Regions from separate parts of the Streptomyces sp. DG2A-72 genome, predicted to be linked through region 2. Evidence: riboswitches for the same ligand, from Rfam matches in the RefSeq annotation. Region 2 holds a riboswitch; the other holds the start of a gene.
The links. A riboswitch is a leader RNA that binds a small molecule or an ion and turns the genes downstream of it on or off. The one in region 2 is predicted to bind glycine.

Region 1: linked by a shared signal. The riboswitch ahead of gcvP (aminomethyl-transferring glycine dehydrogenase) and the one ahead of gcvT (glycine cleavage system aminomethyltransferase GcvT) in region 2 are both predicted to bind glycine.

Annotation. Positions count from the first base shown of each region.
Region 1 covers NZ_JASTLC010000001.1:1,439,657-1,447,291, reverse strand. The annotation lists gene QQY66_RS07065 (bifunctional nuclease family protein) at 1-109, shown strand, start outside; partial or broken gene QQY66_RS07060 (MerR family transcriptional regulator) at 368-1,011, shown strand; gene QQY66_RS07055 (DNA polymerase IV) at 1,068-2,570, shown strand; gene QQY66_RS07050 (PRC-barrel domain-containing protein) at 2,492-2,863, opposite strand; glycine riboswitch at 2,977-3,072, shown strand; gene gcvP (aminomethyl-transferring glycine dehydrogenase) at 3,248-6,133, shown strand; gene QQY66_RS07040 (molybdopterin-binding protein) at 6,182-6,601, opposite strand; gene QQY66_RS07035 (ABC transporter ATP-binding protein) at 6,629-7,635, opposite strand, start outside.
Region 2 covers NZ_JASTLC010000001.1:7,453,544-7,461,178, forward strand. The annotation lists gene glyA (serine hydroxymethyltransferase) at 1-616, opposite strand, end outside; gene gcvH (glycine cleavage system protein GcvH) at 630-1,007, opposite strand; gene gcvT (glycine cleavage system aminomethyltransferase GcvT) at 1,107-2,225, opposite strand; glycine riboswitch at 2,370-2,469, opposite strand; gene QQY66_RS35625 (AAA family ATPase) at 2,699-3,367, shown strand; gene QQY66_RS35630 (enhanced serine sensitivity protein SseB) at 3,432-4,214, shown strand; gene QQY66_RS35635 (enhanced serine sensitivity protein SseB C-terminal domain-containing protein) at 4,381-5,172, shown strand; gene QQY66_RS35640 (ABC transporter permease) at 5,488-6,495, shown strand; gene QQY66_RS35645 (ABC transporter substrate-binding protein) at 6,564-7,635, shown strand, end outside.

The sequences.
Region 1 (7,635 bases), 6.0 Mb from region 2:
CGACGACGCGGGAATCGCGATCCCGGACGAGCAGGAGGACGAGGTGGAGAAGTTCCGCGAGTTCCTCGACCAGATCTCGCCCGAGGACTTCGGCACCAGCAGCCAGTGAGCGCGGCGGCCCTGCGGACGCAGCCCCTGTCGGGTCGGTCGATGCCTCGCGGTGGCGCGAAATGCCGGCATGTGCCATTGGCGCGTGAGAGCGTCGGTCAAGCCCCCTCCGAGCGCATTCGGCTAGCCTTTCCCCGCGGTGGGGTACGGGAAACCACTCCTAGGGTGATTATCACTCGGCGTGCCGAGTGTGGCGATCGTTGACGCACCCCTGGTGACTGCCTACCGTCGAGAAGGCAGGTCAAGGACGGAGGTCGGCGTGAGAAGCAGCGGCGACGGTACGGCTGGGGGTGCTCCCGGACATGGCCCGGGGGGAGCGGTCCGTACCCGCTTCACGGCAGCGCGGCCGATCACGCTCCGCAGCACATGGCGGCCGTGCCGAGCAGCGGAGGGGCGACGTCCATGGCGTCCGAGCAGATCGGCTACCGCGGTCCGACGGCCTGCGCGGCCGCGGGCATCACCTACCGCCAACTCGACTACTGGGCGCGCACCGCGCTGGTCGAGCCGAGCGTACGGCCCGCGCACGGGTCCGGAACGCAGCGTCTGTACAGCTTCCGGGACGTCGTCGTCCTGAAGATCGTCAAGCGGTTCCTGGACACCGGGGTGTCGCTGCAGAACATCCGCACCGCCGTCCTGCACCTGAGGGAACGCGGTTTCCGCGACCTGGAGCGCATGACTCTGATGAGCGACGGCGCCACGGTCTACGAGTGCACCTCGCCCGACGAGGTCCACGCGCTGCTCCAGGGCGGCCAGGGCATCTTCGGGATCGCCGTGGGCGTCGTGTGGCGGGACGTCGAGAGCGCGCTTTCCCAGCTGCACGGGGAGCGGATCGACACCGGTGAGACGCTCGTCGGGAACAATCCGGCCGACGAACTGGCGCGGCGGCGGAACCGGGCGGTCTGAGCCCCGTTCCACAGTGTTCACGGGCATTGTCAGTGGCGTAGGGCAGCATCGGACATGTGAGAACCGCGCCCACGATCCTGCATCTCGACATGGATGCCTTCTTCGCCTCGGCGGAGCAGGCGTCCAAGCCGAGCCTGCGCGGGAAGGCCGTCATCGTGGGCGGGCTCGGGCCTCGGGGCGTGGTGGCGACGTGTTCGTACGAGGCGCGCGTCTTCGGGGTTCACTCGGCCATGCCGATGGCGCAGGCCCGGCGGCTCGCGCCGAACGCCGCGTATCTCGTGCCGCGGTTCGGGTTCTACCGGTCGATCAGCGAGCAGGTGATGGGGCTGCTGCGGGATCTTTCGCCGCTGGTGGAGCCACTGAGCCTGGACGAGGCGTTCGTCGATCTGGAGGCGGGTGGGGCGGCGTGGGACGAGGCGTCCGCGCGGCTGGCCGGGGTGAAGCTGCGGGCCGACATACGGGCCGTCACCGGGCTCACCGGGTCGGTCGGACTCGCCGCCTCCAAGATGCTCGCGAAGATCGCCTCGGAGCAGGCCAAGCCCGACGGTCTGGTGGTGATCGAGCCGGGGAGCGAGCGGGCGCTGCTCGGGCCCATGCCGGTGCGGACGCTGCCGGGGGTCGGACCGGCGACGGGCGACCATCTGCGGCGGGCCGGGATCACCACGGTCGACGAGATCGCCGAGGCGGGCGAGGACGAGCTCGTACGACTGCTGGGCAACGCTCACGGACACGCGCTGTACGCCATGGCGCTGGCGCACGACGACCGGCCCGTGGTGGCCGAGCGGGAGACCAAGTCGGTGTCGGTCGAGGACACCTACGACGTGGACATCCACGACCGGGTGCGGGTCGGTCTGGAGGTGCAGCGGCTCGCCGGCCGGTGTGTGCGGCGACTGCGCGGAGCCGGGCTGTCCGGGCGGACCATCGTGCTGAAGGTGCGGCGGTACGACTTCTCCACGCTGACCCGGTCGGAGACCCTGCGCGGGCCCACGGACGATCCCGGGGTGGTGCGCGAGGCCGCGGCCCGGCTGCTGGAGTCCGTGGACACCACGGGCGGGGTGCGGCTGCTGGGGGTGGGCGTCAGCGGGCTCGCCGACTACACACAGGAGGACCTGTTCGCACAGGCGGCCGGGGAGCAGGCGGAGAGTGACGTGGAGGAGCCTGTGCCCGGCGAACCGGCCGAGGTGCAGCCGACGCCCGTGGAGCGGCGGTGGCCGGCGGGGCATGACGTACGGCACGGCGAGTACGGGCACGGATGGGTGCAGGGCAGTGGGCTCGGGCGGGTCACCGTGCGGTTCGAGACGCCCGACTCGGAGCCCGGGAGGGTCCGGACCTTCCGGGTCGACGATCCCGAGCTGGAGCCGGCGGATCCGCTGCCGCTCGTGCCGCGAAGACCCGACGCGCCAAAAGAGCCTGAGGTGCCGGAGGAGCCCGCGGTGCCGGAGGAGCCCGCGGTGCCGGAGGAGCCCGCGGTGCCTCCGGTTCAGGTGTCGTCCGTGCCGGCCAGCTTGCCGAAGTCGCGGTCCGGGAGCGAGGGCGGTGGGGCGACGTCGAGGCCGTAGTGGTGGTAGAGCTGGAGTTCCTGTTCCGGTGAGAGGTGGCGGCCGACGCCGAAGTCGGGGGCGTCCTTGATCAGGGCGCGGTCGAAGGGCACGTGCAGGGCCCCCTCCACCAGCTCGCTGGGCTCCAGGGGGACGAAGGCGTCCCTGCTGAACAGGCCGGTGCGTATCGCGGCCCACTCCGGCACTCCGGTGGCGTCGTCGAGGTAGACCTCGTCGATGGTGCCGATCTTGGTGCCACTGCGGTCGAACGCCTTGCGGCCGATCAGGTTGCGCGGATCGATGTCGGTCTGCACGGGCCCTCCAATTGGTTGCAACTCATCCGTAAGCACCACAAAAGAGCAGATTCACCAAGGTGGCCACTCGAAGGTTGCGGCGTTGACCTCGCTGGTACTCTGGCAGCGGCTGCTGACCCCGTGCGGGAGAGTCCTCCGGACACCACCGGAGGCGCCGAAGGAGCAAATCCTCCCCGGAATCTCTCAGGCTCACGTACCGCACGGACGAGGTCACTCTGGAAAGCAGGGCGGGTGTCGACGGCTTCCGCTCTCACCGACGGTGAAAGCCGGGTGCCCTTGTGCGTCCGGTGAAGCTCTCAGGTTGAGATGACAGAGGGGGAGGCCGTCCGGGCACCCGCGCCGTGGTGTCCCTCGAAGGTCGTGTCAGACCAGGAGGCCTCCGCAATGACCGCCCACCGCATTCCGCTCTCCGAGCTCGAACAGGGAATCCCCTTCGAGCAGCGCCACATCGGGCCCGACCAGGAGGCGCGGGCCAAGATGCTCGCGCAGGTCGGCTACGGCTCCCTCGACGAGCTGACCACCGCCGCGGTGCCGGATGTGATCAAGAACGCCGACGACCTGGAGCTGCCGGGTGCGCGCACCGAGGCCGAGGTGCTGGCCGAGCTGCGCACGCTGGCCGACCGCAATCAGGTGCTCGGCTCCATGATCGGGCTCGGGTACTACGGGACCTTCACGCCGCCCGTCATCCTGCGGAACGTCATGGAGAACCCGGCCTGGTACACGGCCTACACGCCGTACCAGCCGGAGATCTCCCAGGGGCGGCTCGAGGCGCTGCTGAACTTCCAGACCATGGTCGCCGACCTCACCGGGCTGCCGACCTCCGGTGCCTCACTGCTCGACGAAGGCACGGCCGCCGCCGAAGCGATGGCGCTGTCCCGGCGGATGGGCAAGAACAAGAAGGGCCTGTTCCTGGTCGACGCGGACGCGCTGCCGCAGACCATCGCCGTGATCGAGACGCGGGCCGAGCCGACCGGCGTCGAGGTCGTCGTCGCCGACCTCTGCGAGGGCATCCCGGCCGAACTCGCCGAGCGTGAGATCAACGGCGTGCTGATCCAGTACCCGGGCGCCTCCGGTGCCGTACGCGACATCAAGCCGGTCATCGACCGGGCGCACGAGCTGGGCGCGCTCGTCACCGTCGCCGCCGATCTGCTCGCGCTGACGCTGCTGAAGTCGCCGGGTGAGCTGGGTGCCGACATCGCCGTCGGTACGACGCAGCGGTTCGGTGTGCCGATGGGCTTCGGCGGGCCGCACGCCGGCTACATGGCCGTACACGAGAAGTTCGCGCGCAGCCTGCCCGGACGGCTGGTGGGCGTGTCTGTCGACGCGGACGGGCACAAGGCGTACCGGCTCGCTCTGCAGACGCGTGAGCAGCACATCCGTCGCGAGAAGGCGACCAGCAACATCTGCACCGCCCAGGTGCTGCTCGCCGTGATGGCCGGAATGTACGCCGTCTACCACGGGCCCGAGGGGCTGAAGGGCATCGCCGGCCGGACGCACCGGTATGCGTCGATCCTCGCCGAGGGGCTGCGGAGCGGTGGTGCCGAGGTCGTCCACGGCGCCTACTTCGACACTGTCACCGTCCGGGTTCCGGGGCAGGCGGCCGAGGTCGTCGCCGCCGCGCGTGAGAACGGCGTCAACCTGCGGCTGGTGGACGCCGACCTCGTGTCGATCGCCTGCGACGAGACCACGAATCGGGCCCAAGTGGGCGCCGTATGGACCGCGTTCGGGGTCGAGGCCGACATCAAGGCGCTGGACTCCGCCGCTGAGGACTCGCTGCCGGACGCGCTGCTGCGCGCCGACGAGTACCTGACCCACCCCGTCTTCCACCAGCACCGTTCCGAGACCGCGATGCTGCGCTATCTGCGCCGGCTCGCCGACCGGGACTACGCGCTGGACCGCGGCATGATCCCGCTGGGCTCCTGCACCATGAAGCTCAACGCCACCACCGAGATGGAGCCGGTCACCTGGCCCGAGTTCGGGCAGCTGCATCCCTTCGCGCCCGCCGAGCAGGCGCAGGGCTACGTCACGCTCATCCGTGAGCTGGAGGAGCGGCTCGCCGAGGTCACCGGGTACGACAAGGTGTCGCTGCAGCCCAACGCCGGTTCGCAGGGCGAGTTCGCCGGGCTGCTCGCCGTACGCGGGTATCACCGGGCCAACGGGGACGAGCAGCGGACCGTGTGCCTCATTCCGTCCTCGGCGCACGGGACCAACGCCGCCAGTGCCGTCATGGCGGGGATGAAGGTCGTCGTCGTGAAGACCGCCGAGGACGGCGAGATCGACGTGGCGGATCTGCGGGCGAAGATCGAGCAGTACCGCGACGAGCTGTCGGTGCTGATGATCACGTACCCGTCGACGCACGGTGTGTTCGAGGAGCACGTCGCCGACATCTGCGCGCAGGTGCATGAGGCGGGTGGCCAGGTGTACGTCGACGGCGCCAACCTCAACGCCCTTGTGGGGCTTGCCAAGCCGGGGCACTTCGGCGGTGACGTCTCGCATCTGAATCTGCACAAGACCTTCTGCATTCCGCACGGTGGTGGCGGTCCGGGCGTCGGGCCCGTCGGTGTGCGTGCGCACTTGGCGCCGTATCTGCCGAACCACCCGCTGCAGCCTGCCGCCGGCCCGGAGACGGGTGTCGGACCGATCTCGGCCGCGCCCTGGGGCTCCGCCGGGATCCTGCCGATCTCGTGGGCGTACGTCCGGCTCATGGGCGGCGAGGGGCTCAAGCGGGCCACGCAGGTGGCGGTGCTCAGCGCCAACTACATCGCCAAGCGGCTCGAGCCGCATTACCCGGTGCTCTACACCGGTCCCGGCGGGCTGGTCGCGCACGAGTGCATCATCGATCTGCGGCCGCTGACCAAGGCGACCGGGGTGAGCGTCGACGATGTCGCCAAGCGGCTGATCGACTACGGGTTCCACGCGCCGACGATGTCGTTCCCGGTGGCCGGGACGCTGATGATCGAGCCGACCGAGTCCGAGGATCTGATCGAACTCGATCGGTTCTGCGAGGCGATGATCGCCATACGGGCGGAGATCGAGAAGGTCGGTTCGGGCGAGTGGCCCGCGGACGACAACCCGCTGCGGAACGCGCCGCACACCGCGGCCGCGCTCGGCGGGGAGTGGACGCACGCGTACACACGCGAGGAGGCCGTCTTCCCGGAGGGCGTCTCGGTGTCCGGGAAGTACTGGCCGCCGGTGCGGCGGATCGACCAGGCCTTCGGTGACCGGAACCTGGTGTGCTCCTGCCCGCCGTTGGACGAGTACGAGGACTGAGCTGTACGTCATCGGGGGCTCCGCCGTCATGGCGGAGCCCCCGATGCGTCATGTGGTCGCCAGTGAGACCTCGGTCGACTTGATCAACGCGACCACCGGCGTGCCGGGCGACAGGACCAGGTCCGTGGCGGCCTCCTTGGTGATCGCGGCGGTCAGTTCGCCGCCCTCGACGCCGATCTTCACGGAAGCCATCGCGTTGCCGGTGGTGATGTCGGTGACCATGCCGGGGAGCTGGTTGCGGATGGACAGGCCCTCGACCGGGGCGGTGGCCAGGGACACCTCCGTCGACTTCACGAGGGCACGGACGGCGGAGCCCGGGGTGAGGCCGAGGTCGGTCACGGCTTCCAGGGTGATCGCCGCGGTGAGGCTCTGGCCGCCGGTGAGGCGGACGCCGACGGTTGCCATCACCTCGCCGGGCGTGACAGTGACGACGGTGCCGGGGAGCTGGTTGCGGATGCTCAGGGTCATGGGCATCAACCTAGGGCTCCGGGCGGCTCATGCCGGGTATGCGTGGGTCTGCGTCGCCTTGACCGTTGCCCACACCGGGGCGCCCGGGTGCAGATCGAGTTCGGCGGCGGCGACCGTGGTGAGGTCGGCGGCGAGCGGGAGTTCGCCGGTGAGGTCCGTGCGGATCTGGTCGCCGTGGGTTTCCAGGCCGGCCACTTCGCAGCGCCACAGGTTGCGGGCGCTGGAGCCGGTGGGGCGGTCGCGGTGGAGGGTGACCGCGCTGGGAGGGAAGGCGACGAAGACCGGTCCGGCGAGGTCTTCAGTGGTGGTGATGTCAGGGCCGCCATCGAGGTGGACCGTGTGGCCCGCTGCTTGTCCCTTGTAGAGGTTCAGGCCTACCAGTTGGGCGATGTAGTCCGTACGGGGATGGCGGGCGATGTCGGACGGGGTGCCCTCCTGGACGATTCCGCCGTGCTCGATGACGACCAGTCGGTCGGCCAGCACCATGGCGTCCAGGGGGTCATGGGTGACCAGGACGGCGACTGCCTCGAAGTCGGCCAGGTGGCGGCGGAGTTGGGCACGGACTTCGAGGCGGGTACGGGCGTCCAGGGCGGCGAGTGGCTCGTCGAGGAGGAGTAGGCGAGGGCGGGTGGCGAGGGCGCGGGCGAGGGCTACGCGTTGGGCCTGGCCGCCGGAGAGGTTGCGGGGCTTGGCGGTGGTGTGCGCGGTGAGGCCCATGCGGTCCAGCCACTCGGCCGCCTGGGCGCGGGCCCCGGTCTTGGTGGCGCCCTGGCAGCGGGGGCCGAAGGCGACGTTGTCCAGGGCGGTGAGGTGGGGGAAGAGGAGGTAGTCCTGGAAGACGACGCCGACCGGGCGGGATTCCGGGGGTGTGTGGTGCAACTCGGTGCCGTCCAGGTGGAGGTGGCCGGCGGTGAGGGGGGTGAGGCCGGCGAGGGCGCGGAGGGCGGTGGTCTTGCCTGCGCCGTTGGGGCCGAGTAGGGCGATTACCTCGCCGGGGGCGGCGGTGAGGGTGATGTCCAGGTGGAAGGGGCCAC
Region 2 (7,635 bases):
CGGCGAAGTGCGCCATGTCGACCATCAGATACGCGCCGACCTCGTCCGCGATCCGGCGGAACGCGGCGAAGTCCAGCTGCCGCGGGTAGGCCGACCAGCCGGCCACGATCAGCTTCGGCTTGGACTCCTTGGCCAGCCGCTCGACCTCGGCCATGTCGACGACACCGGAGTCGTCCACGTGGTAGGCGACCACGTCGTACAGCTTGCCGGAGAAGTTGATCTTCATGCCGTGGGTCAGGTGCCCGCCGTGCGCGAGGTTCAGGCCCATGATCGTGTCACCGGGCTTGAGCAGCGCGAACATCGCCGCCGCGTTGGCCTGGGCGCCCGAGTGCGGCTGCACGTTGGCGTGTTCGGCGCCGAACAGGTCCTTGATGCGGTCGATGGCGATCTGCTCGACCACGTCCACGTGCTCGCAACCGCCGTAGTAGCGGCGGCCCGGGTAGCCCTCGGCGTACTTGTTGGTCAGGACCGAGCCCTGCGCCTCCATGACCGCGACCGGCGCGAAGTTCTCCGAGGCGATCATCTCGAGCGTGGACTGCTGGCGGTGCAGCTCGGCGTCGACGGCGGCGGCGACGTCCGGGTCCAGCTCGTGCAGGGGGGTGTTGAGGACAGACATTCGGTACGACTCCTCAGCCGGCGGAAAAGGCGGTGTACTCGTCGGCGGAGAGCAGGTCGGACGGCTCCTGAGCGACACGTACCTTGAACAGCCAACCGCCTTCGAAGGGCGCGGAGTTCACCAGCGACGGGTCGTTGACCACATCCTCGTTGACCTCGGTGATCTCGCCGCTGACGGGGGAGTACAGGTCGCTGACCGACTTCGTCGACTCCAGCTCGCCGCAGGTCTCGCCCGCGGTCACGGTGTCACCGGCCGTGGGGAGGTCGACGAAGACGACATCGCCGAGCGCGTTGGCCGCGTGCTCCGTGATGCCGACTGTCGCGACGCCGTCCTCGGCGGCCGACAGCCACTCGTGCTCCTTGCTGTAGCGCAGCTGCTGGGGGTTGCTCATGGCCTGAATTCTCCTGTACGCGGGGGAGTGCTGGTGAATGGGGGACTGCGGAAGACGGTTGTGAGCAGGGAGGATGTGCCCGGCATCACAGCCCAGTGTCTACTTCTGGCGCTTGTAGAACGGCAGCGCCACGACCTCGTACGGCTCGTGGCTGCCGCGGATGTCCACACCGACCCCGGCCGTACCGGGCGCCGCGTGCGCGGCGTCGACATAGGCCATCGCGATCGGCTTGCCCAGGGTGGGCGAGGGGGCGCCGGAGGTGACCTCGCCGATCACCTCGCCGCCGGCGACGACGGCGTACCCGGCGCGCGGCACCCGGCGGCCCTCGGCGACGAGCCCGACGAGGACGCGCGGCGGGTTCGCCTGGGCCCGGGCAGCAGCCTCGGTCAGCGCCGCGCGCCCCACGAAGTCGCCTTCCTTCTCGAACTTCACCACCCGGCCGAGCCCGGCGTCGAAGGGCGTCAGCCCGGTCGACAGCTCATGCCCGTACAGCGGCATGCCCGCCTCCAGGCGCAGGGTGTCCCGGCAGGAGAGGCCGCACGGGACCAGGCCCGCGCTCTCGCCCGCCTTGGTCAGCGCCTGCCACAGCTCGACCGCGTGCTCCGGCTTCACGAACAGCTCGAAGCCGTCCTCGCCGGTGTAGCCGGTGCGGGCGATGAGAGCGGGGACGCCGGCGACGGTGCCGGGCAGGCCGGCGTAGTACTTCAGTCCGTCGAGGTCGGCGTCGGTGAGCGACTTCAGGATGCCGGGGGACTCGGGGCCCTGGACAGCGACGAGGGCGTAGTTGTCCCGGTCGTCGCGCACCTCGGCGTCGTACTCCTCGGAGCGCTCGACCAGCGCGTCCAGGACGGTCTGCGCGTTACCGGCATTCGCCACGACCAGGTACTCGGTCTCGGCCAGCCGGTAGACGATCAGGTCGTCGAGGATGCCGCCGTCCTCGCGGCAGATCATGGTGTAGCGGGCGCGGCCGGGCTTGACGGCACCGATGTTGCCGACGAGGGCGTAGTCCAGCAGGGCGGCGGCCTGGGGGCCGGTCACCGTGATCTCGCCCATGTGGGAGAGGTCGAAGAGCCCGGCCCGGGTGCGTACGGCGAGGTGCTCCTCGCGCTCGGAGCCATAGCGCAGGGGCATGTCCCAGCCGGCGAAGTCGGTCATCGTCGCGCCCAGCGAACGATGCAGGGCATCGAGCGCGGTGTGACGCAGAGGCGTACTGCTCATCGGATCTGCTCCCAAGGCATGACAGGCGAGGAAAGTTCCTCCCCATCTGTCATCGGAACCTGAGAGGTTCGCCGTGACCGGTGGAGATCACGGTTTGCACCTTGGGTGGAGCCACTGCGGCAGCGGCCCGCTTTTCAGATGTGCCTCGCCCGCGCGGTAACGGGGCCTGAGAGATTCAAGGGAGGGACTTGCTCCTTCGGCGCCCCAGCGACAGCGGTGCTGGGAACTCTCCCGCGCGGATTCAAGCGGCCGGTATGCAGTTGGCGCGCACATCATTGCACGCATCCGCCGACCGCGGCAGGGGGACCTTTCAAGACGACCGTCCACAGGGACCGCTCAGGTTCACAGTCGGGCTCAGTGGCCTGTAGCAGGCTTGTTGCGGGAAGCGGACGTAAACGGGAGACGCCGCGTATTACCTTCTCTTTACACTCGACGGGGATGGGAACTCCCGACCCCAGGGGAGGACGATCACGGTGAAGAGGATCACGGCGTACGCCACCAGCTCGGCCCTCGCGCTGCCCGAGCAGCACACGGCCCCGGCCAAGGAGGCCTGCGGCGCGCACCGGGCGCCTGTCGTCCGGGATCTGCGCGACCGCGCCGGCCGCAGCCCGCACGCACTGCTCTTCGGCCCCAAGGACCTCGTCGTGATCACCGGCCTGCCCGGAAGCGGAAAGTCCACGCTGATGGCGCGCACGGTGAAGGGCATCCGGATCGACTCCCAGGACACCCGCGACCGCTGGGACACCCGCGCGCCCCGCTTCCTGCCGTACGCGGTCTACCGCCCTCTGGTCCGCCTCGCGCACTACACCGGACTGCGCCGCGCCCTGCGCACCGGCACCGGAGTCGTCGTCCACGACTGCGGTACGCAGTCCTGGGTGCGCCGCTGGCTGTCCCGCGAGGCCCGCCGCCGCGGCGGCACCCTGCACCTCCTGCTGCTCGACGTTGCGCCCGGCACCGCCCTGGAGGGCCAGCGCGAACGCGGACGCGGCGTCTCCCGCTACGCCTTCCTGCGCCATCGCACGGCGGCCGCCCGGCTGATCCGCTCCGTGGAGCGCGGCGATCTGCCCGACGGCTGCGGCTCGGCGGTCCTGCTCGACCGCAACGCGGCGGACGTGCTGCGCAGGATCGGCTTCACGGGCTGACCCCGGTATTCCACCCGCTAGCCTTTGAGCCACAGCAGTGATCTCGGCAGGCGGTTGACAGAAGATGGACTTCCCAGGGGACTTCCCGGACTTCCCGGCACAGGCGCACCCCCACCCGCACGGGGGCTGGCCCGGCAACGAGCTGGAGGAGGTGCTCTCCGCCTCCCTCAACGTCCCGGGGGCCGGCGGACGGATCATCGAAGTCCTCGGACGCAGCTTCGTCTGGGTCCCGCTCCCGAACGGCGGCGGCCCGGACAGTGTTCCGCTCGACCTGCCCACACTCGAACTCGGCGGCCAGGCCTACGTCCCGGTGTTCAGCTCCGAGGAACAGTTCCGCCAGATCGCCGGCTCCCACATGTCGTACACGATCGCTCCCGCGGTGGAGTTCGCCCGCGGCCTGCCCCCGCAGGTCGGCATCGCGGTGAACCCCGACGGCGTGGTCGGCATCCCCCTCCCGCCCCCCGCCGTCGCCGAACTCTGCCGCGTGGGCCGCACCCCCCTGGACGGCCTCACCACCGGCGGCCGGGTCAAGCTCTACGAACCGGACTGGCAGGACGACCCCGTGGACTTCCTGTCCGCGGCGGCCACCGAGTTCGACCGGACCGGCGTGGTGACAACGGCCCGCCGTTGCCTCGCGGCGATCGAAACGGCCGATCCGGTCATGTTCGTGGGCGTCGAACTCTCCCAGTGGGAGGGCGACATCAGGGCCCTTCCACTGGACGCGCTGGGCCGAGCCCTGGCGAAGGTCCCCGTGAAGTGGCCGGTAAACCTGGTTCTCCTGGACGTAACACAAGACCCGGTGGCCGAGTGGATGCGCAACAGGGCCCGCCCCTTCTACCAACGGTGATTGCAACACCCCAGGGGCGCGGGGCTGTATCGATGTGCGGCTCCGCCGCGTGGGCGCGACAAGCCACAACGGACCCGCACTCGCCGACGTGCAACAAGCCCCGAGCTCTTGGGCGCTTAAGCTGGTTCCATAATCCGGGGAACCTCCAGTGAAGGGGCGGTACAAGGTGAGCGCCAGCATCGCGACCGGCCAGGTCGAGCACATGCTGCGCCAGGTGACGCCCGGGCGTTACGACGCCTACGAGGCACTGCTGCGCGCCCTCGCGACCCCCTCCGCCGGCCAGGTCTGGATGCTCCTCTGGCACGGCCAGGCAGGCTCACCGGACGCGCAGTACGGAAACATGGAGGTCGACGGCCACGGCTACGCCCCCTGTGTCACCTCCGCCCAGGAACTCTCGGCCAGCGGCTGGAACCGCTCCTACGAAGTCGTCGACGGAGTGGACGTCGCCCGCACCCTCTACCCCGACCACTACGGCCTCTGGCTGAACCCGCACGCGCCCGGCGGCGGTGTCGGCATCCCCTGGCTCGACCTGCGCCGCATCGCCACCGGCCTGGAGCGGCAGCCCGCGGGGCCGCTGCGGCTGTCGGAGCCCGGCATCGAGATCCCGCAGTTCTACGCCCTGCTCGCGCAGAACGCCCACCGCACTCCCGCGGTCCGCACCCTGCGCCGCGCCTGGGTGCAGCCGGCGCTCGGGGCGCCGTACCTCGCCATCGGCCTCGATGTATACGACACCAGCCCGGCCGCCGTGGACTCGGTGCGGGCGATGATGCAGCAGTCCATCGGCGCGGTCCCGGACGGCCTGCCGGTGTCGACGGTCGCCATGTCCGACGAGTACGACCCGGTCGCGATGTGGATGCGGGCCCAGGCCCGCCCCTTCTACGACCGCGAGGCCCACGCGGCCCCCGCCCAGGCCCCCGCCGCCGGGTACGGCTACCCGCCGGCTCACGGCGGATACTGAACACATGGTGCGCGGCCACCCTCCGCCACAGGGGCGGAACTCTTCTTCGCGCGTAGACCGCGACGGAAAGCCCTGACCCGCGCCGGATGCCCGACTTGTCCTCGTCCGGCCCCCGTTACCCGCTGTCCGGATAACGGAACCCTGGACGCCGCATCACGGTTACGCATCCTTTCACCGCCAAGTCTGGCAACGCGTCGCCAAAGCGTTGAAGACTCCCGCACCAGGGGTGTTCGAAACCCCAGTACACGGACTGATCACGCCGCCACAGCGGCACGTGCGGGCCGGTTACCACCGGTTGAGAGGGGTCCCTGCCAGATGACGGCACCATTGCACGAGCCGACCGCCGAGGCGGCCCCGAGCGCGGCCGAGGAAGCGGCGGTCGCAGGCACCGGCGCCAAGGCCGTACAGGGTCGCTCCCTGGGCCGGATCGCCTGGGAGCGCCTGAAGCGGGACAAGCTCGCTCTGACGGGCGGCGTCGTGGTGCTCCTCCTCGTGGTGGTCGCCCTGCTCGCGCCGGTCATCACCAACCTGCTCGGGCAGGATCCGAACGAGTATCACGAGGAGCTGATCGACCCGCTGTTCGGCACCCCCACGGGCTCGCTGGGCGGCATCAGCGGCGACCACCTGCTGGGCGTCGAGCCGGTCAACGGCCGCGACATCCTCGCCCGCATCCTCTACGGCGCCCGGATCTCGCTGCTGGTCGGCTTCCTGTCGGCCGTCGTCGCCGTCGTCCTGGGCACCGTCCTCGGTATCCTCGCCGGCTTCTTCGGCGGCTGGATCGACTCGGTCATCAGCCGGGTGATGGACGGTCTGCTGGCCTTCCCGCAGCTGCTCTTCATCATCGCGCTGGTCTCCGTCATGCCGAACGACATGCTGGGCCTGACCGGGTCCAGCGTGCGCGTGTTCGTGATGATCCTGGTCATCGGCTTCTTCGGGTGGCCGTACATCGGACGCGTGGTACGCGGTCAGACGCTTTCTTTGCGCGAACGCGAATACGTCGAGGCCGCCCGCTCCCTGGGCGCCGGGCGGCTGTACATCCTGTTCAAGGAGCTGCTGCCCAACCTCGTCGCACCGATCATCGTGTACACGACGATGATGATCCCCACCAACATCCTCACCGAGGCGGCACTCAGCTTCCTGGGCGTGGGCGTCAAGCCGCCCACGGCCTCGTGGGGGCAGATGCTTTCGAGCGCGATCGACTACTACGAGTCGGATCCCATGTACATGGTGGTCCCTGGTGTGGCGATCTTCATCACTGTCCTCGCCTTCAACCTCTTCGGCGACGGCGTGCGTGACGCGCTGGACCCGAAGGGCTCCCGCTGAACTGCCGTACCTAAAGCGTCCCGTGGCACTGACACGGGGTCTCTCATCAAACCGGAGGATCCGAGATCGTGACTACCAAACGCACCTCAGGGCGGCGTAAGCAGGCATTTGCCGCTGTCGCCGCGGTCGCCGCGCTGCTGACCACGGCGGCGTGCGGCGGTGGCGACAGCGACAACGGCGAGGGCTCGAAGACCGGCGCGGCCGGCTTCGACGCCGCCAACAACAAGGTCGCCCAGGCCTCCCTCGCCAAGAAGGGCGGCACGCTGAAGTTCGGTGGCGCCCAGGACGCCGACTCGTGGGACACCACGCGCGGCTACTACGGCTTCATGTGGAACTTCGCGCGCTACTACAGCCGCCAGCTCGTCACGGGCAAGGCGGAGCCCGGCAAGGCCGGAGCCGAGCTCACTCCGGACCTCGCCACCGACACCGGCAAGGTCTCGGACGACGGCAAGACCTACACGTTCACCCTGCGTGACGGCGTCACCTGGGAGGACGGCAAGCCGATCACCTCCAAGGACGTCAAGTACGGCATCGAGCGCGTGTGGGCGCAGGACGTGCTGTCCGGCGGTCCGGTGTACCTGAAGGACGTGCTCGACCCCAACGGCGAGTACAAGGGCCCGTACAAGGACACCTCCAAGGACAAGCTGGGTCTGAAGGCGATCGAGACGCCCAACGACAAGACCATCATCTTCAAGCTGCCGCAGGCCAATTCGGACTTCCCGGACATGCTGGCCCTGATCTCGGCGTCCCCGGTCCGCCAGGACATGGACACCAAGTCCAAGTACGGCCTGAAGCCGTTCTCCTCCGGCCCGTACAAGTTCGAGTCGTACAGCCCGGGCAAGGACCTCACGCTGGTCCGCAACACCAACTGGAAGCAGGCCTCGGACCCGATCCGCAAGGCGTACCCGGACAAGATCACCGTCCAGTTCTTCTCGGACGCCAACCAGCTGGACCAGCGTCTGATCAGCGGTGACCTGGACCTCGACATCAACCAGACCGGCATGTCGCCGCAGGGCCGCACCACCGCCCTGAAGGAGCACAAGGCCAACCTGGACAACCCGGTCTCCGGCTACATCCGCTACGCGGTCTTCCCGCAGAGCGTGAAGCCGTTCGACAACATCGAGTGCCGCAAGGCCGTGA